Regions from separate parts of the Rhizobium sp. R693 genome, predicted to be linked through region 4. Evidence: riboswitches for the same ligand, from Rfam matches in the RefSeq annotation. Region 4 holds a riboswitch; each other region holds the start of a gene.

The links. A riboswitch is a leader RNA that binds a small molecule or an ion and turns the genes downstream of it on or off. The one in region 4 is predicted to bind cobalamin.
Region 1: linked by a shared signal. The riboswitch ahead of cobU (bifunctional adenosylcobinamide kinase/adenosylcobinamide-phosphate guanylyltransferase) and the one ahead of bluB (5,6-dimethylbenzimidazole synthase) in region 4 are both predicted to bind cobalamin.
Region 2: linked by a shared signal. The riboswitch ahead of ATY79_RS29310 (ABC transporter substrate-binding protein) and the one ahead of bluB (5,6-dimethylbenzimidazole synthase) in region 4 are both predicted to bind cobalamin.
Region 3: linked by a shared signal. The riboswitch ahead of ATY79_RS17370 (CbtB domain-containing protein) and the one ahead of bluB (5,6-dimethylbenzimidazole synthase) in region 4 are both predicted to bind cobalamin.

The regions. Positions count from the first base shown of each region.
Region 1 is NZ_LOKY01000034.1:245,823-251,201, reverse strand. It holds gene ATY79_RS21925 (cobyric acid synthase) at 1-1,397, shown strand, start outside; gene ATY79_RS21920 (chloride channel protein) at 1,394-3,184, opposite strand; cobalamin riboswitch at 3,428-3,825, shown strand; gene cobU (bifunctional adenosylcobinamide kinase/adenosylcobinamide-phosphate guanylyltransferase) at 3,954-4,478, shown strand; gene cobW (cobalamin biosynthesis protein CobW) at 4,484-5,379, shown strand, end outside.
Region 2 is NZ_LOKY01000049.1:53,469-58,847, reverse strand. It holds gene ATY79_RS29320 (ABC transporter ATP-binding protein) at 274-1,038, opposite strand; gene ATY79_RS29315 (iron ABC transporter permease) at 1,035-2,075, opposite strand; gene ATY79_RS29310 (ABC transporter substrate-binding protein) at 2,072-3,088, opposite strand; cobalamin riboswitch at 3,265-3,489, opposite strand; gene ATY79_RS29305 (hypothetical protein) at 3,511-3,858, opposite strand; gene msrB (peptide-methionine (R)-S-oxide reductase MsrB) at 4,086-4,568, opposite strand; gene ATY79_RS29295 (organic hydroperoxide resistance protein) at 4,823-5,218, opposite strand; gene ATY79_RS29290 (MarR family transcriptional regulator) at 5,372-5,379, shown strand, end outside.
Region 3 is NZ_LOKY01000021.1:30,008-35,386, forward strand. It holds gene ATY79_RS17355 (helix-turn-helix transcriptional regulator) at 154-843, shown strand; gene ATY79_RS17360 (hypothetical protein) at 840-1,451, opposite strand; gene ATY79_RS17365 (CbtA family protein) at 1,495-2,238, opposite strand; gene ATY79_RS17370 (CbtB domain-containing protein) at 2,253-2,462, opposite strand; cobalamin riboswitch at 2,491-2,642, opposite strand; gene ATY79_RS17375 (histidine phosphatase family protein) at 2,686-3,249, shown strand; gene ATY79_RS17380 (EAL domain-containing protein) at 3,614-5,179, shown strand.
Region 4 is NZ_LOKY01000034.1:112,378-117,756, forward strand. It holds gene ATY79_RS21250 (NADP-dependent malic enzyme) at 1-1,385, shown strand, start outside; gene ATY79_RS21255 (DUF2865 domain-containing protein) at 1,508-2,590, shown strand; gene bluB (5,6-dimethylbenzimidazole synthase) at 2,597-3,286, opposite strand; cobalamin riboswitch at 3,326-3,508, opposite strand; gene ATY79_RS21265 (TolB family protein) at 3,534-4,367, opposite strand; gene ATY79_RS21270 (LTA synthase family protein) at 4,596-5,379, shown strand, end outside.

The DNA of each region.
Region 1 (5,379 bases), 130 kb from region 4:
TTGCGGGTCTTTGTCGGCTTGCTGCCAATCGTGGCCTCTCGGTTCGTCCTTTCAAGCCCCAGAACATGTCCAACAATGCTGCCGTGGCTGACGACGGCGGCGAGATCGGTCGCGCGCAGTGGTTGCAATCGCTCGCCGCGCGGGTGCCGTCCTCGGTGCACATGAACCCGGTGCTGCTCAAGCCGCAGACCGAATTCGGCAGCCAGATCATCGTTCAAGGGAAGGTCTGGGGGCAGGCTAGGGGGCGAGACTATCAGAAGCTCAAACCGGCATTGCTCGATTACGTCATGCAGAGCTTTTCCCAGGTTTCGGTCGGAGCGGATCTTGTGATCGTGGAAGGTGCTGGCTCGCCTGCCGAGATCAATCTCAGGGCCGGCGATATCGCCAATATGGGGTTTGCGACACGCGCCGGCGTGCCTGTGGTCCTCGTTGGCGACATCGATCGCGGTGGCGTGATCGCGTCGCTGGTCGGCACCCACACGATCCTCTCCGCTGAAGACCGGGCAATGATATCCGGCTACATCATCAACAAGTTTCGCGGTGACGTTTCGCTGTTCGATACGGGCATCGACGCGGTGCGCCGCTTCACCGGCTGGCCGTGCTTTGGCGTTGTGCCATGGCTCAAGCACGCATCGCGATTGCCGGCCGAGGACTCGGTGGCATTGGAGAGGCTGGCACGCGGTGGCAGCGGCGCACTCAAGATTGCCGTGCCGGTCTTTTCCCGGATCGCAAATTTCGACGACTTCGATCCGCTAAGAGCCGAGCCGGATGTCGAGTTGGTTTTCGTCCGTGCGGGCGAGCGGCTGCCCGGGGATGCGCAACTGGTCGTGCTGCCGGGCTCGAAATCAACGATATCTGACCTTGCGGATATGCGTGCGCAGGGCTGGGATGCCGATCTCCTGGCCCATGTGAAGCGCGGCGGGCGGGTTATCGGTATTTGCGGCGGCTATCAGATGCTCGGGTGGAAGGTGCATGATCCCCTGGGTATTGAGGGGCATGCGACGGAGGTGGCGGGTCTCGGGTTGCTTGACGTGGAGACGGAGATGGCGCCTCAAAAGACCGTCCGCAACAGTGTTGCGACAGCGGTGGAGGACGGTTCCCCGCTTTCCGGCTATCAGATCCACCTTGGCATCACGGCCGGAGAAGATTGTGGCCGGCCGTTCGCAATCGTTGATGGAAAGCCGGATGGTGCGGTATCTGCAGACGGTCGAATTGTCGGAACCTATCTGCATGGGCTTTTCGCAAGCGACTTCTATCGATCTCGTTTGCTCCGGAGTTTCGGCCTTTCCGGCGAGACGAGTGATTATCGTGCCAGCGTCGAGAAGGCTCTGGACGACGTCGCAGCCGAGCTGGAAGCATGTCTTGACCGACGCTGGCTTGACGAGCTCTTTGGCTAGATCTCGCCGGATATTTCACGGCGGCGGCGATCGAGCTCTTCGCTGTAGCGGCGCAACGTATGTGCCTCGCTCAGCTGCCCGACGACCTTGCGCTCAATCAGATTGTTGACGACGGCGAGGGCTTCGCTTTCGGTCTTGTCGAAGATGGCGGCTGCCTGCTTGGCGTTCATTTGCGGCTGCAGGAAATCGTTCTTGTAGCGGATGAATTCGCTGAGATCCTTGCCGGTTTCGTCGGTGTCGGTCAGGTTTGCGTAAATGTCCGGGACGAGAACGAGGCCGCTGTATTTGCCTGTATCATCGACCAGGACCACGCGCTGTGCCGAACCGATGGGGAAGCGTTCCTTGAATTCGTCGATGGTGAGGGCGGCGTTGGCCGTCTTAACATCGGCGCGCATCAGGCGGTCGACAGTCAAGTTGCGGATCCAGCCGACATCGTGAGCGCTGCGAATGCTCTCGCCGCGCAGGTGGAAGCGCCATGTTGCGAAGGAGTAGCCGAAGGTGCTGCGCACGACGAGCGAGGACGTGATGACTGCCGCCAGCACCAGCGCGGTAATTGGAAAGTCGCCGGTAATTTCGAGCGCGAGAAAGGTCATCGTCAGTGGCCCGCCGATAACGGCGACCGCAAGCGAGCTCATACCGACGACGGCGTAGATGACGGGTGTCAGCGTGGCGTGAGCGAAGTAGGGTGCGGAATAGGCGAAGAGTTTCCCCACCAACGCCCCCATGAACAGGGACGCGAAGAACAGGCCGCCTCTGAAGCCGGAGCCGATTGAGATAGCGGAGGCGAAGGCCTTCAGGAGGAAGAGACCCACAAGTGCCGGGATGGCGATATCGCGTCCGAGATTGAGGTGTAGCGCGCCGTGGCCGGCTGACAGCACCTGCGGCGTGATCAGCGCGAGCAGACCGACGACGATGCCGCCAAGGGCAGGACGCAGCGGCGTTGTGATGGAACTCCTGCGAGCCAATTCCTCGATCCAGGCGACGCCCTGCATGATCATGATCCCGATGCCCGCGCAAAACGCGCCGAGGAGGAGGGCCGGTACATAGTCGGCTGGCATGACTGTACCGAAGCTGCCGACGTCGATCAGGAAATCGCTGCCGGCGAGCAGACGCGCAATCTGCGTCGAGACCAGTGCGGAAACGACGACCGGCGTCAGCGAAACGATGGTGTAGGAGCCAATGATGAGTTCGAATGCATAGAAGGCGCCCGTCAGCGGTGCGTTGAAAGCGGCTGCAATGGCTCCCGCCGCACCGCATCCGACGAGAACACGTAGGTCCGAGCGGCGAAGTTGCAGCTTGAGGCCAAGTTTAGAGGCCAGCCCTGCCGCCAACTGCGTGTAGCCGGCTTCCAGGCCGACCGACGCACCGAAGCCGTTCGAAATGAGATTCTGGACCGCGACCAGAATACTATCGGTGAGAGATAGCCGACCGCCATGCAGCGCGTTTGCCTCGATCGGGTCCACCATTGGCTTCTTGCGGGTCTTGGCAAGCACAAACAGCAAGAGCCCGAGCAGCAAGCCGCCGCAAACGGGTGCGGTCAGCAACACGAGCTTGTTGTCGATCTGCGACGAACTCAACCTGTCGACGTCGCTGATTCCGAAGATGAGGCTGTGCATTTCGCGGGAAACGAGGCTCATGCCTGTCACGGCCAGGCCGGAGATTACCCCGACCATCGCGCCGGCGATGACCATCCCCATCTCGCTGCGCCGCAGCAGAGCGCGCATCCGCCCGATATCGAGAAGGGTATGAAACGGACCGAAACGGCGGATATTGGTTTTTAGGAGCATGACAGGAAAATAGGCAGGTATAGGCGCGATCAAGTGCGGTGAGGGAAGGGCAAGCCAATGGCGCCACCCGCTTGCGACGCAATTGCGGCAAAAGCCCGGCGCCGGCAATAATTATTTGTGACGTAAACTACTGATAAAAGACGATAAATTTGGTAGAGAAGGTCGTCTTGGTGCGGTTTTAGGCATGCATTGGCATTCCGCTCAGCGACGGCTTGATTGACTTCGCCAGTGGCCTTGCCTAACGATGAATTCATAACGGATGGTTCCGGACCGGTTGAATCGGTGCGGATGAAAAGGGAATGTGAAGCGGTGGACCCAATCAGGGCACCGCTATCATAGCCGACCCCGCGACTGTAGAGCGGTCAGGGTTTTCCGTCCGACGTTGGTTTCGTGTCACTGACAGTCTGCGATGGTGCAGGCGGGTGGCGCGAAAGTGGCGACGGAAAAGTCACTGGCAGTGCATCATGATCAACCGGGGCAGGACGCCTCTTGCGTCTACGAATCGTCCGCCTTTTCATGAAATGCAGCCGGGAAGGCGAGGAAGACCCGCTGGCACGATCTGGGGCGACCGGTTTCCGGTCTGCCCCGGTCGCGGCCAAAACCCGCGAGCCAGGAGACCTGCCAACCGTGCCGGGCGAGAAGCCCATTCCTGGGCGATGCCCGCTGCCAGCACGGAGGTTGTCATGGCTGAAAGACAGATTTGCCGGCTGCGCTCTGCAGCCGTTCCGGTTTCTTGCGGATCGCTTCCGCAGATCGGACAGCATCTACGATGATCCCTCTATCATCCGGCGCGACGTTTGTCCTGGGCGGCGCGCGCTCGGGAAAGTCACGCTTTGCCGAGCAAGTAGTCGTCTCGAGCGGCTTGGAGCGCCATTACGTGGCAACGGGTCGCGCCTGGGACGACGAGATGCGCGCCCGGATCGACAAGCACAAGGCGGATCGCGGCGATCTCTGGCAGACCCACGAAGAGCCTCTTGATCTGGTCGGCTGCGTGCGGGCGATCGATGGCGAGGGACGAGCGATCCTTGTTGATTGCCTGACGCTTTGGGTCACCAACCTGATGATGGAGGAGCGCGACACGGAGGCCGAGTTTGCCTCGCTTGCCGCGTATCTGCCGACGGCGCGTGCGCGCCTTGTCATCGTTTCCAATGAGGTCGGCCTCGGCATCGTTCCAGAAAACCGCATGGCGCGGGAGTTCCGGGATCATGCCGGCCGCTTGCATCAAATGATCGCGGCTCAGGCCGCGGATGTGTATTTTATCGCGGCCGGACTGCCGCTGAAGATGAAGGGTTGAATTTCATGAACCAGCAGAAAATCCCGGCGACCGTGATCACCGGCTTCCTCGGCGCCGGCAAGACGACGATGATCCGCAATCTGCTCTCCAATACCAACGGCAAGAAGATCGCGCTCATCATCAACGAGTTCGGCGATCTCGGCGTCGACGGCGAGGTGCTGAAGGGCTGCGGCGCCGAGAATTGCACCGAGGACGACATCATCGAGCTCACCAACGGCTGCATCTGCTGCACGGTCGCCGACGACTTCATCCCGACGATGACGAAGCTTTTGGAGCGCGAGCAGCGCCCCGACCATATCGTCATCGAGACATCCGGCCTCGCGCTGCCGCAGCCGCTCGTTGCGGCCTTCAACTGGCCGGACATTCGCACGCAGGTCACTGTCGATGGCGTCGTTACCGTCGTTGACAGCGCCGCGGTCGCCGCTGGCCGGTTTGCCGACGATCACGATGCCGTCGAGGCCCGCCGCGTGGAAGACGAGTCGCTCGACCATGAGAGCCCGATCGAGGAGCTTTTCGAGGACCAGTTGACCTGCGCCGATCTGATCGTGCTCAACAAGACCGACCTTCTCGACACCGCCGGCCTTGGCCGTGTGCGGGACGAGGTCGCTTCGCGCATCGCCCGCAAGCCCGTGATGATCGAGGCGCGCAACGGCGAGGTCCCGGCGAGCGTGCTGCTCGGGCTCGGTGTCGGAACGGAAGACGATGTAGTCAATCGCAAGTCCCACCACGAGCTCGAACATGAGGACGGCGTGCAGCATGACCATGACGAGTTCGACAGCTTCGTGGTCGAGCTTGGCCCGGTTGCCGACCCTGCGGCCTTCGTGGATGCGCTGAAGGGCATCATCGGCGAGCATGACGTGCTGCGGCTCAAGGGCTTCGTCGACGTTCCCGGCAAGCCGAT
Region 2 (5,379 bases), on a different contig from region 4:
AGTTCCTATGCTCGGGATAGTATTCTCGCTCTGCGTCCACTCTGTGAACGAACAGCTCGCGCTGTCAGACACATGTTTTGTTAGCAGGTGCAGCATAGGCACATCGGGCGGAGCACCCAACGTATTTTACGGTAGCATACGCCGTTCTTGAATGGCGCCCATGTAGGGAAGGCCGGTTTCTCGGCGAGCTCTCTTGGCCCGAAGGCCTGCTCCATCTCGCCCTGACAAGGCTCGATGACCAGCCCAGCCGCGCACCTCTCCTTGAGAAGCCGGTCAGGCGATAATGTATTGAATGTTGCATCGCCCATGAATCGGAGACGTCTCGACATGCGCCTGCACGCCGAACACGTCGCCGATCAGATCCCGCGTCAGAACGTGCTGCGGAGTCCCGATCGCAACGACCGAACCCTGCTGGAGAACAGCCAGTTGATCGCAGAACATAGCGGCTAGGTTGAGATCGTGCAGGGCGATGACACAGGTGACGCCGAGCCTGGAAATCAGGCCCAGGATTTCGAGCTGATGCTGGATGTCGAGGTGGTTCGTCGGTTCATCGAGGAGTAGTTCAGCCGGGCTCTGCGCAAGGGCACGCGCGATATGGACACGCTGGCGCTCGCCGCCGGAGAGCGTCTGCCAAAGTTGCGTCGCTCGGCCTTCCATGCCGACGCGGGACAGCGCCTCATCGACTGCAGCATCGTCCTTTACTCCCAGGGGTGAAAGGACGCCGCGATGTGGCGTGCGACCGAGGCGTACAACATCCCTTGCCGTCAACTGCGTCTCGGTTGTGGCCTGCTGCTCGACGAAAGCAATGCGGCGCGCGAGATCGCTCCGCGCCAAGGTCGTAACGTCGCTCTCGCCCAGGCGGATAATACCGCTGCGCACCTTGCGCAAACGACAGATCAGCCGCAACAGACTCGACTTGCCGGATCCGTTCGGCCCGAGCAGGCCTAGAACCTTTCCTGTCTGCACCGTCAGGCTGACGCCGTTGACGATCAGCGAGTTGCCTGCTGCAAAGCTTACATCTTCGAGCCTGATGCTCATGCGGTCCTCCGAGCACGATACAGGATGACCGCAAAGGCCGGTGTACCGAACAAGGCCGTGACGACCCCGATCGGCAGGACCTGTTGCGGGATGATGATCCGCGAGATGATGTCGGCACCGATTAGGAAGATCCCGCCGCCGAACATGGTCGCCGGAAGCAGGCGATCATGCCTGGCCCCGACGAGGAACCTCGCGGCATGCGGGATGACCATCCCGACAAAACCGATTGCGCCAACCATGCTGACTACGGTTGCGGTCATCAACGCCGTCGTTCCAAGAAGCACCACCTGCACGCGCCTGACCGCAATGCCCAACGATGCCGCTGCATCCGTTCCGAAGACGAACGCATCCAACGATCGCACATGGAACAGCGAAACGGCGAAACCGAACATCGTCACCGGCACGACCAGATAGACGTCAGGCCAGCGGACGCCGCTCAGCGACCCAAGCAACCAGAACATGACGCCCCTTGCCTGCTCGGCATTTGCCGAAGTCGTGACGATATAGGACGTGACTGCGTTGAAGAGTTGCGACCCGGCGACGCCGCAAAGAATGATGCGCTCGCTGCTACCTCCGGCGCCTGCCGCAAGAAAGGCCACGAGCAGGAATGCGACAACAGCGCCGATGAACGCGCCACCTGACAGGCTCAGAACACCATAGCCGAAGCCGAGCAGCATCACGCAAACCGCGCCGGTCGAGGCTCCTGCGGAAACACCGAGCACATAGGGTTCCGCTAGCGGGTTGCGCAGCAATGCCTGCAGAACTGCCCCGCTGAGCGCGAGGGACGCCCCGGCACTTGCAGCTACCAACGCACGGCTCAATCTATAGTCCCAGATGATGCCTTGATGAATGCGGCTAAGCTCGAAAACCGAACCGAACAGGCGGTTCGACACGGCCTTCGCGGTCGTCGCCAGCGGGATCGATATTTCCCCTATCGAAACAGCAAGACCGATCATCAGCGCGAGCAAGGAGAATGCAGCAATGACGAGCGCAGCATGCGCCCACCATTGCTGCTGCTTGAGAACGGCGCCGCTCACTGCGCCAGACCGAAGGAATTGATGCCCTTCGCCAGTATCTCGATGCCGTCGATCGTCCGGATCGTCGGGTTCATCGATTGGGCATCCATCATGACAAAGCGCTTGTTCCTGACGGCATCGAGTTGGCTCGTGACCGGATCTTTTGCCAGAAAGTCGAGCTTTACCGCAGGGTCATCGGCCGCATACCGTCTCCGATCCATCGTCGCGATAACGATCACAGCCGGATTGGCCTCCGCAATCGTCTCCCAGCCGACGAGCGGCCACTCCTCCTCTGTCGCAACCACATTCTGCGCATCGAGCGTCTTCAGAATATAGGCAGGGGCGCTGTTCTTTCCGGCGATGAATGCATCTCCGTTGACTTCCTTGCTGGAGAACCAGAAGACGACCGGGAGGTTCTTCGCAGCGGCGCCTGCAACCGATGCGACCGCCCGCGCTTCGCGCTGCCTCAGTTCGGCAATGAGCGCATCGCCGCGTTCCTTGATGTCGAAGATTTCGGCAAGTTCAGCGATCTCCCGATAGATCAGGTCCATCGTGAACAGTTCCTTGCGAACGCCGTCGCCGCTGTCGGCATTGATCTTGGCGACGCAATCCGCCGGCGCGATGTAGGTGTTGATGCCGAGTTCGGCAAATTGCTCTCGCTTGCCGACAGACCCCTGTTGGCCGACGTGCCATTCAAACTCGGCGGCAACCAGATCCGGCTCCCGTCCGACGACGGATTCAAAGCTCGGATCGTTGTCGGCAAGCCGTTTGATCCTGGCGTTGACTTCGGCATATTGCGGCAAGACCGGGCCGACCCAAACTGCCGTTCCGGCAATCCTATCCGCCAACCCGAGCGAGAAAAGAACTTCGCTCATCCCCTGACCGATCGATACGATCTTGGCCGGCGCCTTGTCGAAGACGACCTCGCGGCCGCAATTGTTGATGATCAATGGGTACTGGGTGGCGGCGAGACTTGGCGCTGTCAAGCCGGCAAAGCCGAAGGCAAGTGCAATGGCTGCAAGAAATTTACGCATAGGGATCTCGATTGGGAGGAAGGAACCAGCGTTTATTGCCGGCGCAACCGCTAAGAATGACGGCACGCCGCGCTAACGCTAGCGGCGGAAAACCCAATCGAGACGGATGTGTGCTCTATGTCGGTGGAGGCGCAGGTCAATCATGTCTGTTCCTTTCCGGGCATCCCCGCCCGGGTGATTGGATCGTGATTGACGGCAGGTCTCCTGGCTCACGGATATATGCCTTCATCTGCCTTCCCGCGACTTCGTCGCAGTGGCATGGCCCAAGGGCCCTTGGATGAGCGGCAATCCGCTTACAGTTGCGGGGGCAGCCACGGTTTTGGTCCCTCTTGGGTCCTCACCGTGTTCCCTATTAATCCCCTCAGAGTCGTCCTCGGGGAACCGTCGCGCTCAGTTACGCTGGCGAGCGGCGCGACGTCAAGTCAGCGGTTGGTCGGCGCCCGTCCGGGTTGGCTCTGCTGCATATCCTGAAACCCGACTTCAGGACATCCGCGGATGTTGGCGAAGGTGATCTCGCGGCGATCGCCCCATTCGGTCAATCCCCTCAGCGTCAAAACGTTCTCGTCGCGATAGACAAGATCCGTGCGGTAGATGCCGGCGCGGCGGGCCCGGTTCTGCGCCTGACTGACGTTGCAGGTACCTTCCGATGGCGACACATGCCACGTGCTCGTACCACTGCCGTTGGATTGCCAACCGCCTGACTGGCCTAAAGCCGTCGCCGGCAAAAGGACTGCGAAAAACCCCAACGTCATATGGAACGCCGCCTTCATAACCCCTGCCCCGATTGCGCGCGAAGTGTTGCCACAAGCGCCGAGATGATGCGGCCAAAATAGCCGGACCGATGCATAGCGCAATCATCTCCAGCCTAGGCTGCACGCCATTTACAACAAATCGCGAGGAAGTCGCCCATCAGCGTTGATGAACGGTTAAAAGTGCTCTGCTTGCCGGAGCAATCGCCGTCTCGACGCCGACGATTGCGCTCAAGCACGGCACGCATCTATCGTGCTGGCTCTCCTTCTGGACGGCCACGTGCAAGCTTGTCAGGAAGCGGCTGTCCATTCGGGGTGAATTCGAGCGAGCCCGAGTTTATGCAGAAGCGCTCACCTGTAGGAGGTGGGCCGTCAGGAAAGACATGTCCCTGATGCGCGCCGCAACGCGCACAAACGATTTCTGTCCTGAGCATACCGTACCGGGTGTCACGAACGCGCCGCAGGTGGTCGTCGGCTGCCGGGGCAGTGAAGCTCGGCCAGCCTGTACCACTTTCGAATTTCGCAACTGCCTTGAACAGGGGAAGCCCACAGAGCCGGCAGGTATAAAGCCCCTCGCGTCGCTCGTGGAGAAACACACCACAGAACGGCGCCTCCTCACCATGTTCCAAAAGCAGATGCCGATCCTCCTCGCTGAGGTCCGCCACAAGCTGCTGCATCAGTTCCCGAGTGGGAGGGGTGAGATCGAACTGCAATTCGACGATGTCACGCATTCTTGTTCTCCTTCAATCCCGGTGAATTCTCGAAATCTCTTGGCTGGATTACCGTTGCCAAAGACACCGGCAACCGCCGCGGAGCCAAGCAGGCTATGCCATGTGATCGATGATGCTGGAGCTGTCATGACATCCTCCATCTTGAGGTTGCTCGGGATGCGGCCACGATTTTCACTGAAGGCGGCGCGCATCCTGCTTCATGATGGTGTTGGCGATACCTTGGATCGGTTCTCGCAGAGAGCCTTCTCACCTGGTCAAACGAGGGTGAGCGCCACGTCGATGTTGCCCCGCGTTGCCTTGGAGTAAGGGCAGATCTCATGCGCTGCGTGGATGAGTTCCTCCGCGACATCACGCTCGATGCCCGGTACGCTCACGTTCAAGCGTGCGCGCAGGAAGTATGAACCACCGTCGGCGTTCAGATCGATTTCCGTGTCAATCTCAGGCTCAACGGGCAGCTTGATCTTTCTTTGCGCTGCAGCGACCTCAATGGCGCCGATGAAGCAAGCAGACCATGCAGCGCCGAAGAGGCGTTCGGCGGCCGGGTGCGGCTGTGACAACTGAAGGTCAAGCTCGCCATCGCTGCTGCGTGTGAAGCCGTCGCGGCCACCCTTGTTGTGGGTCTTGCCGGTAAAGAGGAGCTTCTCGGTCATGGTACAATCCTTTCTGGTTGCGCTAACTACTCGTATCCGCTTCAATCGGATGCGATCTAATTAGGCCAATGAAAACCCGCTGTCAATACCATTGCGATTTAATCGGATGCGATTTATATAAAAGACATGACGAACAATCGAATAGGATCTCCCATGTCCGC
Region 3 (5,379 bases), on a different contig from region 4:
TTTCACTGCGGCGGATTCACTTCAAAATAGATGCAAAAAGCGATATATTTTTCAAATTAATATCTTACGCCGATTTTGGCACGATCGCCTATTGAACCGACGCCCATTTTGGGTTGTTGTGACCCAACGATTCCAGATATCGCCTATGGGTTGATGAACAAGGACACTTCATTTCATACTGTCACGCAGAAGCTGCTGGACGCATGGTTGCATACCACATCGCAGACGCCCGCCGCGCCGGAAAACATTTATCGTGACGTCATCGACCTTCTGACGATCAGGATGAGGATGACACTTGTCGTTCTGGACGGTGAGGATCCACTACAATGGCAACTGAAAGTCGTGCGACCGTCCGGCTTCAGTTCACGCCTTCTGAACATCAATAAGCTCTTCGCCGATCAGCGCATCGGCGAATTCAAGGATCGCACCTACATGGAAACAGCCGTCATCCCGCGTTATCGCGAGGTGATCGCCACACAGAAACCATCGATGGAACTGGTCAAGACGAGGGTGCTTGGCGTCAACCTCGAATACGAGCGACTGGTCCTCCCGCAAAAGACAACAGCCCGGCGGCCATCCTGGCTCCTGACTATTTCGAACGGCCGCTTCATGTTCAACCCACCGCAGCAGCAGGCCCGCATGGATGCGACTGACGAAGCGGTGATCCAGCTCTTGACCGAAGGCGCGACGGCCAAGGAGATCGCCGCCGATCTTGGCATTTCGCACCGAACGGTCGAGCACCGCCTGGAGCGCATGAAGGAGCGCTACGGTGCGAAGAACACCGTCCACCTTGCAGCCATGCTGGTTGCAACGCACTTCGACCGCGATGTCGAGAAAAGCTAGGGCGTGATCCGCCGAACCAGGCACCGTCCGCAATAGACGAGCGCCAGAATTGCCGCCGCGAGCGCCGTCAACGTCGCCATGCTGGCAGGATGCAGCGGAACGTCCCGCCAAGCCGGGTGAACGATGTCCGCAGTATTGAACGCCTCACCACTGAATTGGCAGGTGATCAGCGCCAAGCCGCGTAGAACCATGCCGGCATCGATCGCCGAGACGATCGCCTCGGCTTCGGCAGCCTCGCCGCCCATGCCCCGCATCGATAGCAGCACGGCCTTTGTTGCCGCGAGATAGGCATGCGAGCACTCGTTGAACGGGCTCCCCTCATCCGTTACGCTGCCAGGCATTTTGCCCCAGAAGCAGTAGGCGTGCTGGATCTGTGCATAGTTCAGCACGCGTCGGAACGGCTCGTTCGTATCCGTGGCGCGTGCCGCGAGATCGATGATCCGATCGCGATACTCCGCGATCATGATCATTTCGCCGTGTGAGATTTCGGCGATCGCAATGCCGGTATGGGGACCGCTACCACTCCGCTGGTGTGCGTCGGCTGCCAGGGGCCAAAGCGGCAGCAACGCGATCATGGCGACAAGGAAAATGGAACGCCGGCTGGACATCGCGGGGGACAGGCTCCTGATTGCGCCGGAGCCTTCTCTCCAATCAATGAAAAGCCGGCGCGCGAGCACGTGGCTTTGGAGCGGCACCGAGCTTGCGCTCTGCGAGAATACCGAAGGCCAGGCCAAGAACGCCCCAGAGGATCACGTGCATACCGATCGAAGTCGTGCGGAAATGCCAGAGAACCACAGCGGAATAGTTCTCCGGCACCTCGTTGATCGGCGGCAGCAGATACTGAACGAGGCCGATGAAGACGACGTAGGCAAGACCCGCTGCGATTGCTGCATTCCAGACGCCGAACTGCGGGGTCAGGCGGCGGGCAAGCGCAATTGCCGCAACAAGCGCAGCGATCGATACGACGATCATCAGAAAGAACAGTTCAGTCCTGACGCCGATCGTGTCGGGATTGCCGACTGCCGGCGGATTGGCCGGATATTTGATGTTGGGCACGACAACCACGGCGACAAAGGCCGCAATGGCGATGACGGCAGAGGTCCCGCGGACGCCAAGATTGCTGAAGCGTCCCTGGACAAAAGCGAAGACGAGGGCAAACAAGCCGCCGACGGCAACGCTGTAGGCGATCACACCAGTCAGGAGGCCAAGGCCCGCTTGCGTGGCACGGCTGACGATTTCAGGCTCGCTGGTTTCACCCGCCGCTTGGGCCGCCGCTTCCTCAAACGCGATCGCTCGGTCGACGAGCGGCTCGCCGAAGGTATGGGCAAACGCGAAAACGAGGACGCCAGCAATCAGCCCCGCGAGCATTCCGCGAAGCAAAAGACTTCCAACCATGTCCGGAACTCCCCTTAGTGGCAGGGGAAGCCGAGGAGGTGCCGGCCGTCATGCACGAACTCGTGCACGTACATACTGTTGAAAAGCGCCATTGCGCCCTCTTCGGTGCCGACGAAATAGATGGCGATGAGCATCAGCAAACCGCCAAAGATCGCCCAAGGCAAAAGCTCGGCAACGGGAATCGGAGCAGGTGCGGCGACGGGCGCGAAAGTGGTGTCAGACATGAATTCCTCCTGGAATGACGCGTTCAGTCGAGAATTATTGCGTGGCAGGGTCTGACTTCCAGTCCGAGGTATCCTCATCCTGATCACAGTGGCGCGACCGCACCGGAATTTCACCGGTTTCCAAACCCACAACATAACCGTTATATCTGCGGCTTCGAACCTGTCAACGAGACTTCATGCAGCGACAGGCCACCTTCCCCGTTATCCGGAGACAACCAACGTGATGACGCGCCTCACTTGGATCTGCCATGGTTCGACTGCCGCCAACCGCGAAGCGCGGTTCCCGCAAGACGAGCCGCTGAACGAGAAGGCAATCCTTGCCACTCAGGCAATCGCCCCCCGCCTCGGGCGCGTCGACAGCGTCTTCGCCAGCCCGACATTGCGCGCGCGGCAGACGGCCGATGCACTTGGCCTGCAACCGGAATTCTCCGAGGCGCTCGCCGATTGCGATTTTGGCCGCTGGTCGGGACGCTCGATTGCCGAGATCCAGCAAGCCGAACCGGAAAATCTTGCCGCCTGGATGGCGCGGCCGGAGGAAGCACCGCACGGTGGTGAGGCAATCGCCGCCGTTTGCATGCGTGTAAACGCCTGGATGCACCAGCGCCTGCAGGCCGGTGGCCATATCGTCGCCATCACTCATGCCGCGGTCATCAGGGCAGCGATCATCAACACTCTGCAGGCGCCGGTATCCTCCTTCTGGATCGCCGATATCGAACCGCTGGCCATCGTTCACATGACCAGCAATGGCAATAGGTGGTCGCTGCGCGTCGAAGGCGCGGCCGCCTAATTTTCCGGGCGTTAATTTAGGCCAGCCTTACGCAAGCGAACCATGCCATAGGTTTCCGGCCCAACACGTTCGGGCCGTGTTCCTTGCCCAGGGAGGACCAAGCATGCCCTATGATTGGAGCGGCGCGCAGATGCGGCGCACGCGCCTGCTACGTATGACCGCCGCCGTTACCCTGCTTCTGCTCGTCATCGGCGCATCCCTAATGATCCGGCTTTGAGAACGACAGGCGGGCGGCCGCACCGCTCGCCTGTCGAACCGCCTCTCCGCTCTCGGCGGGCGCAGATACCAAGAATTCGCCCTTTGGTTTCAACAAACGCTTCAGACTTCAATGATACACCGGCGCTCAGGTGGAGATGGGTGAAGCATGCCGGTATTCTTCCAGAGCAGAGCCGGAAGGCAATGCCTTTTGGTCATGGCGTTGGGAGTAACGCTGTGGCTCTTCGGCGCGATCCTGGAATTGGATAACTGGCTCGTCGCTTTCGTCGGCGCTTACGAGAACTATGGCGCGGACAAGCTAGTCCTCGCGCTCGGCATCGGTGGCGCGATGAGCTTCGTCTATTCGATCCTGCGCATTGTCGACCTGCGTAAGGAGATGGAACTGCGGGCCAGTGCCCAGACCAAGGCCGACTGGACAGCAACCCACGACCACCTCACCAAACTTCCGAACCGCTATGCTTTCGAGCGGAAAGTCCTTCCCCGGAGGACGAAGACCGACCTCGAAGGCGACGAGTGGGAGCAGAACGTTACAATCTTCTCGATAGATCTCGATGGCTTCAAGAAGGTCAATGACCTTGTAGGCCACAATGGCGGTGACGCCCTTCTGGTCGAAGTGGCAAAGCGGATCTGCGCGATCGGAAACGCGGACTGCGTCTATCGTTTCGGCGGCGACGAGTTCGTCGTCGTTGCCCTTGGCCTCTCCTCCAAGCACGAGGAACGCTTTGCGCGTTTGCTCATTCAGGCCGTAACACGGCCCATCCATATCAACGGGTTCGCCGTCGAAGTCGGTGCAAGCGTCGGTTACGATCGCTGGGAGCAGGGTCGAGAAGCGCTTGAGGATGCGGCTCACCGAGCCGACCTCGCCATGTACGAGGCCAAATCACGCGGCCCCAACTACCACATGGTGTTCGAAGCCTCGATGCAGGACAAAGTCGCAAAGCGCGCAACATTGGAGTCCAAACTGCGCGTCGCAATTCAGCAGAAGGCCATCCGCCCCTTCTATCAGCCGTTGATCGATCTCAAGAGCGGTACGGTCTGCGGCTTCGAGGCGCTCGCCCGCTGGACAGACGAAGAAGGCATCGCCATTCCACCGCCGGTATTCATCGGGATTGCCGAAGAGACCGGACTGATCACCGAACTTTTTGAAGATCTTCTGGCGCAGGCCTGCAGGGACGCCTTGGCCTGGGACGACCACGTTACTCTCTCCTTCAACGTCTCTCCGGTGCAGATGGAGGACAAGCTGTTGGCCTCGCGCATCTTCAAGGTGCTCTCGGCGAACGGCCTTCCGCCGCACCGCCTGGAGATCGAGATCACCGAAAATGCACTGATCCAGGATCCGGCAATTGCCGCGATCATTCTGGATGAACTCCACGATGCCGGCGTCCAGATCGCTCTAGACGATTTCGGCACGGGCTATTCCAGTCTCGCCCAGCTCGCTCGCTATCGTTTTGACAAGATCAAGATCGACAAGAGCTTCATCGCGACTTGCCGCGATGATGAGCGCCAGGAAAAAATCATCCGCGCCATGCTTGGTCTTGGCCGCAGCCTCAACATACAGACCACAGCCGAAGGTATCGAAGAGCACCGCCAACTCGGCCACCTGCTTCGGCTCGGCTGCGATGTCGGACAGGGCTACCTGTTCGGCAAGGCGATGCCTGCCGAAGAGACGCGCTCCTTTATCCTCGATCGCGACGAAGTGTTGGCCAGCGCATAAGCGCCGCGAAAACGCAACTCTGCCGGCACCTCCACGCGTCAGAAATTCGTGATGGAACCCTTTCTGACGAGGCAACGTTAGCTCGTTGGTCCTGTGGGCGGACACTTACACTGAAAGTCTGTCTGCCCCCGCATGGGCCGCGATCATCGATCGGGCCTGGCCCGATCGGCGCGCAAACCGAGTGGACCCCTATCATAGGA
Region 4 (5,379 bases):
CCCGCGCTGCCCGTCCCGATGCGATGATCTGCACCGGTCGCTCCGACTTCCCGAACCAGGTGAACAACGTTCTCTGCTTCCCCTATATTTTCCGGGGCGCGTTGGATTGCGGCGCGGTCACTATCAACGAAGAAATGAAGATGGCTGCCGTCCGCGCCATCGCGGCACTGGCGCGCGAAGAACCATCCGACGTCGCCGCCCGCGCCTATTCGGGCGAAACGCCCGTCTTCGGCCCGAACTACCTGATCCCCTCGCCCTTTGACCCGCGCCTGATCCTGCGGATCGCCCCGGCCGTAGCGAAAGCCGCGGCCGAAAGCGGCGTCGCCCTGCGTCCGATTACCGATTTCGACGCTTATCTCGACCAGCTCAACCGTTTCGTCTTCCGCTCGGGCTTCATCATGAAGCCGATCTTTGCTGCGGCGAAGAATGCCGAGCGCAAGCGGGTGATCTTCTCCGAAGGTGAAGACGAACGCGTCTTGCGCGCCGCACAGGTGCTGCTCGAAGAAGGCATTGCCAAGCCAATCCTGATTGGCCGCCCATCAGTCATCGAAACACGTCTGAAGCGCTACGGTCTGCGCATCCGGCCGCTAGCCGATTTTGACGTCATCAACCCGGAAGACGATCCGCGCTTCCGCGAATATGTCGATCTCTATTTCTCGCTGGTTGGACGTCGGGGCGTCATTCCGGAAGCCGCGCGCACGATCGTTCGTACCAACACGACTGTTATCGGCGCGTTGGCGCTGAAGCGGGGCGAAGCCGATGCGCTTATCTGTGGCCTGGAAGGCCGTTACGAGAAGCATCTGCGCGACGTCCGCCAGATCATCGGCAAGAGGCAGGACGTGTGCGACTTCTCGGCACTCAGCCTGCTGATTTCACAACGCGGCGCCACCTTCTTCACGGACACCTACGTCACCTTCAATCCGAGCGCGGAAGAGATTGCCGAGTCCGCGGTTCTCGCTGCCGAGGAAATCAGACGCTTCGGCATTACGCCGCGCGCTGCTCTTGTGTCCCACTCGAACTTCGGTTCCCGTGAGTCCGAAAGCGCGACGAAGATGCGTGCCGCTCTGAAGCTCGTGCGCGAAGCCGCGCCGGATCTCGAAGTGGACGGCGAAATGCATGGCGAAAGCGCGATCTCCGATGCCCTGCGCAAGCGCGTCATGCCCGACACGACCCTGCACGACGAAGCAAACCTGCTGGTCTTCCCGAACCTCGACGCGGCCAACATCACTCTGGGCGTCGTAAAGTCGATGATTGACGGCTTGCATGTCGGGCCGATCCTGCTTGGCGCTGCGCTGCCGGCGCACATCCTCGCGCCCTCGGTGACCTCGCGCGGCGTCGTCAACATGGCAGCTCTCGCCGTCGTCGAGGCTTCACAGCCAGCGTGATTTGCGGCAGATCGAGAAAATGCGGTAAGATTCCGACCGCAGCTTGTTAAGACAAACGGGCTAGCAATGAAGGCGCGGCGGGATGCCGCGCCCTATGACCTGCTCACCGATGGGACGATGCCTTGAACCGCTGGATTCTGTCACTCGCAACCGCCCTTGCACTCACCGGCCCGACCCAAGCCCAGATGCCGGCGATCTGCGGTGACCTTCGCGCCCGCCTTGCCGATCTGCCACAAATCATCGGCAGCACGCCCGAGGTGCGCAAATTCGCCAGTGCTATTGCCGAACAGAACCTTGAGCTTCGCAAACTCCGTAGCGATCTGCGCCAAAACGGCTGCACAAGTGGCAGCATGGTCGTGATCGGGGATGATGACGGCTACTGCGGCGAGCTCGAGCGCGCGGAAACCAAGATGGTCGACAACATCCGTTATCTGCAGCAGCGGCGCGACGAACTGCGCGGCCAGAGCGATGATGCGCGCACGAGAAATGAACTGCTTGCCGCGCTCGACGACAACGGCTGCAACGAGGAGCAGTGGCCTGAGGATCGCGCCGATGGATATGCTCCGCCGCCGAGCATCGAAGATCAGGCGATGCGAAACGACACCTTCATACCTCTAGGTGGCGATCCCAACCAGCGTCGATACGGTTTCGGCATGTCTACGCTCTCTCATCTGAACACCGTCTGCGTACGCACCTGCGACGGAGGCTTTTTTCCGCTAAGCTCGAACGCAACCTCGCAGGACTTCGCCCGCGATGCCGACACCTGCTCGAAGATGTGTCCCGGCATCGACACCGAGCTCTTCTATCATGACGTCTCCAGCACCGAGACCTCACAGATGATTTCGGCGTCGACGGGCGCCCCCTACAGCGCAATGCCGAATGCTTTCGCCTACAAGAACCGTAAGCCGGGCGAAAAATCGTCCTGCAGTTGCAATCTAAACGCTTACTACGAACAGATGAGGAATAGCCAATCGATCAGCGAACCGCCGCAACAAGGATCGATCACCACGATCGAAACCAAGAAGCCCGAGCCGGAGAGCAAGGTCGCCGCCCCGGCTGCACCGCAGCCGCAAGTGCCGGACAGGCCATACGATCCGGCAAACAACAAGGTGCGCCAGATCGGCCCGCAGTTCCTAGCCGGTGACCAGGGCACGATCGACCTTAAGAATCCCGCCAAGCCTGGCCCTCAGCCGCAGCAACAATAGCCGCCCTCAGTCCAGCGAACTGTCCCAGCGATCCGTGAACACCAGTTCCTCCAGCGGCAGGCGCTGGCGCCATCCTTTGACCGCGAGTTCCGGCTGGTCATAGAGCTGATCGACATAGCCGATGCAGAGCCAGGCAACGATCTCGACCCGTTCCGGAACGCCGAGGATCTCTTTGATATCGGACTCGTGAAAGATGCTCACCCAGCCGACCCCCACGCCTTCGGCTCGGGCCGCGAGCCACAAATTCTGCACGGCGCAAACCGTGGAGTAAGAATCCATTCGCCGGTTATGCGTTCGGCCGAGAACGATATCACCGCAGCGATCCGGATCGCAGGTCACACAGATGCTGAGCGGTGCGGCTCGGATACCTTCGAGCTTCAGCGACCGGTACAGCCTCTGTCGTTCGCCCTCAAACATCTCGCCAGCCTCACGGTTGGCGCGATTGAAAGCTTGCCACGCCGCCTCCTTCACCTGCTGATCGCGAACCAGGATGAAATTCCAGGGCTGCATGAATCCCACGGACGGCGCATGGTGCGCGGCCGTCAGAAGCCTGCTGACAACGTCGTCCGGTATCGGATCCGGGAGGAACTCCGAACGGACGTCGCGGCGCGTTGAGATCGCCCGGTAAACGGCGTCACGTTCCTCGGTCGAAAAGGCTGTAGCTCCCGACAGGGAGCCTGAATGGTCTGGTCGCATCGTCTATCCCCAACAACACAACCGCCCGCCGTCCACGCGGGTCAGTCTATGATGTCGGGCCGGTCTTCTGACTTGGCGTCATCCAACTGCCGCGCCTTCCCGGCGCTGGGCCAGTGGCGTGTTGCGGCAGTCGTCAGCCTTACAGCGTTGGGCACGTTTCGGTCTCTCACCGAATTCCCGATTCTCCCGCCTAACACGGGCACCTGACGAAAGCTCTATGCCCGCAAAAATCGCTCGACGCAATCCTTCACCCAGAGACAGGGTGGTAACGCACATAGGCGAACTCATCGCCGGACGGCGACCAGTTGGGCACGTTGATTGTGCCCTGCCCGCCGAAGAGATCGAAGAGTGTCGTCAGATTGCCCCCGTCCATATCCATCAGCCGCAGACGAACATTGAGATCGCGCGGATGGTCGAAAACATCCGGGTCGTAGGAAAGGATGAGGACCTTGTCGTTGTTGGGCGACGGATGGGCAAACCAGTTCCCATAATTGTCGCTGGTGATCTGGTCGAGGCCAGTGCCGTCCGGGTGGATGCGCCAGATCTGCATGAGGCCGGTGCGGCTGGAATTGAAGTAGATCCATTGGCCGTCAGCGGAGTAGTCCGGCCCGTCGTTGCGTCCCTCGCCGTGTGTCAGCCGCCGTTCTTCGCCGCCATCCACGGAAATCGTGTAGATATCGAACAAGTCGTTGCGGATGCCGCAATAGGCCAGTTGTTTTCCGTCAGGCGACCAGCCGTGCCAATAGGACGGCTGATTTTGCGTCACCAGCCGTGGCATCCCGCCTTCGGCCCGAAGCACATAAATCGTCGACTTCCCGAACTCGGTCTTGTCGGAGATGACGATCTGCCGGCCATCGGGCGAAATGCCATGATCGTTGTTGCACGTTTTGGCAAAACCGGTGTCGACTTTCTCGACCCTGCCTGAACCATCAAGCGCCAGACGGTACAGAAGTCCGTCGCCGTTCAACAGAAGATAGCTGCCGTCGGGCGCAAAGTTGGGCGCCTCCACAAGCTGCGTCGTTTGCCAGACGACGCGTGCCTCGCCTATCCTGATGTTGTAGATCTCGACGGAACTGCGCAATCTGAATCCTCCTGACATCGTCTCCGTCAGACCTACGACGGCCCGCCACTCAGCACAAGCAAATGCGCCTGGCCAGGTTCGGCCCAGGAATGTCTTTGGAGCGATCGGCCCTTATCCCCCAATCACAAATGCGCGAAACCTAACGGTTCATCTAGCGTTCATGACGAGGATGTGACAGTTCAGTGAAGCTTTTATGACGTTGGAGTTTTCCGGTTGATCGCGTTGGTAATGAGGTCTGCAGCGGCAGCGCGCTTTGCGTCGCTTTCCACCGATTTCGGAGGAAGCATCCGATCGCCTGCTATACGCACGGCGCTCAGCGCCGTTCTTTGTGCCCTGCTTGCGCTTCTCACTACGGCCACCGTAGAGATAATTGCCCGCGATGGGCTGACTGACGTTCGCGAATTCCTGACATCGCCGGTGCGTCCCGGCATGACGACCGTTGTGATGTTGACTGTGCTGATGCTGTCGCTCGACGCCGCCTTGGGCCGACGGTTCATTTCAGCGCTGATCGTTCTTCCGATTGTGATCGTCCCCGCCATCGTATCCAACCAGAAGCAACACTACCTTTCGGATCCACTTTATCCGTCCGACGTCCTTTTCGGGCGCCAGATCATGGAACTGCTTCCTGTCATGGTGAGCGACCGTCCCTGGACTGCTGTTGCAATGGCTGTCGGCATCGCCTTTTCCGCTGGCGCAATTGTCATCTTGTGGCGTTTCGCCTGGCGCAACTTCCCACAGCTCTCACGGACCGCTCGCGTCCGCCGGCTGTGCGTCGGCCTACCTGTTATCGCGGCTTTCGGGTCGTTGATGGACTATTCCCAGTATTCCTTCATCCGCGACCGCCTTCAGGTGGTTCCAATGATGTGGGACCAAAAGGAAAACTACCGGAGCAACGGCTTCATCCTCGCCTTCATCTTCAATATTCCGATGGCCGAGGTGGCGGCGCCGGTCGGCTTCGGCACGCAGGCGCTTGATACTATCCCGAGCCGCAACTACGGCTATCTCAGCGGCC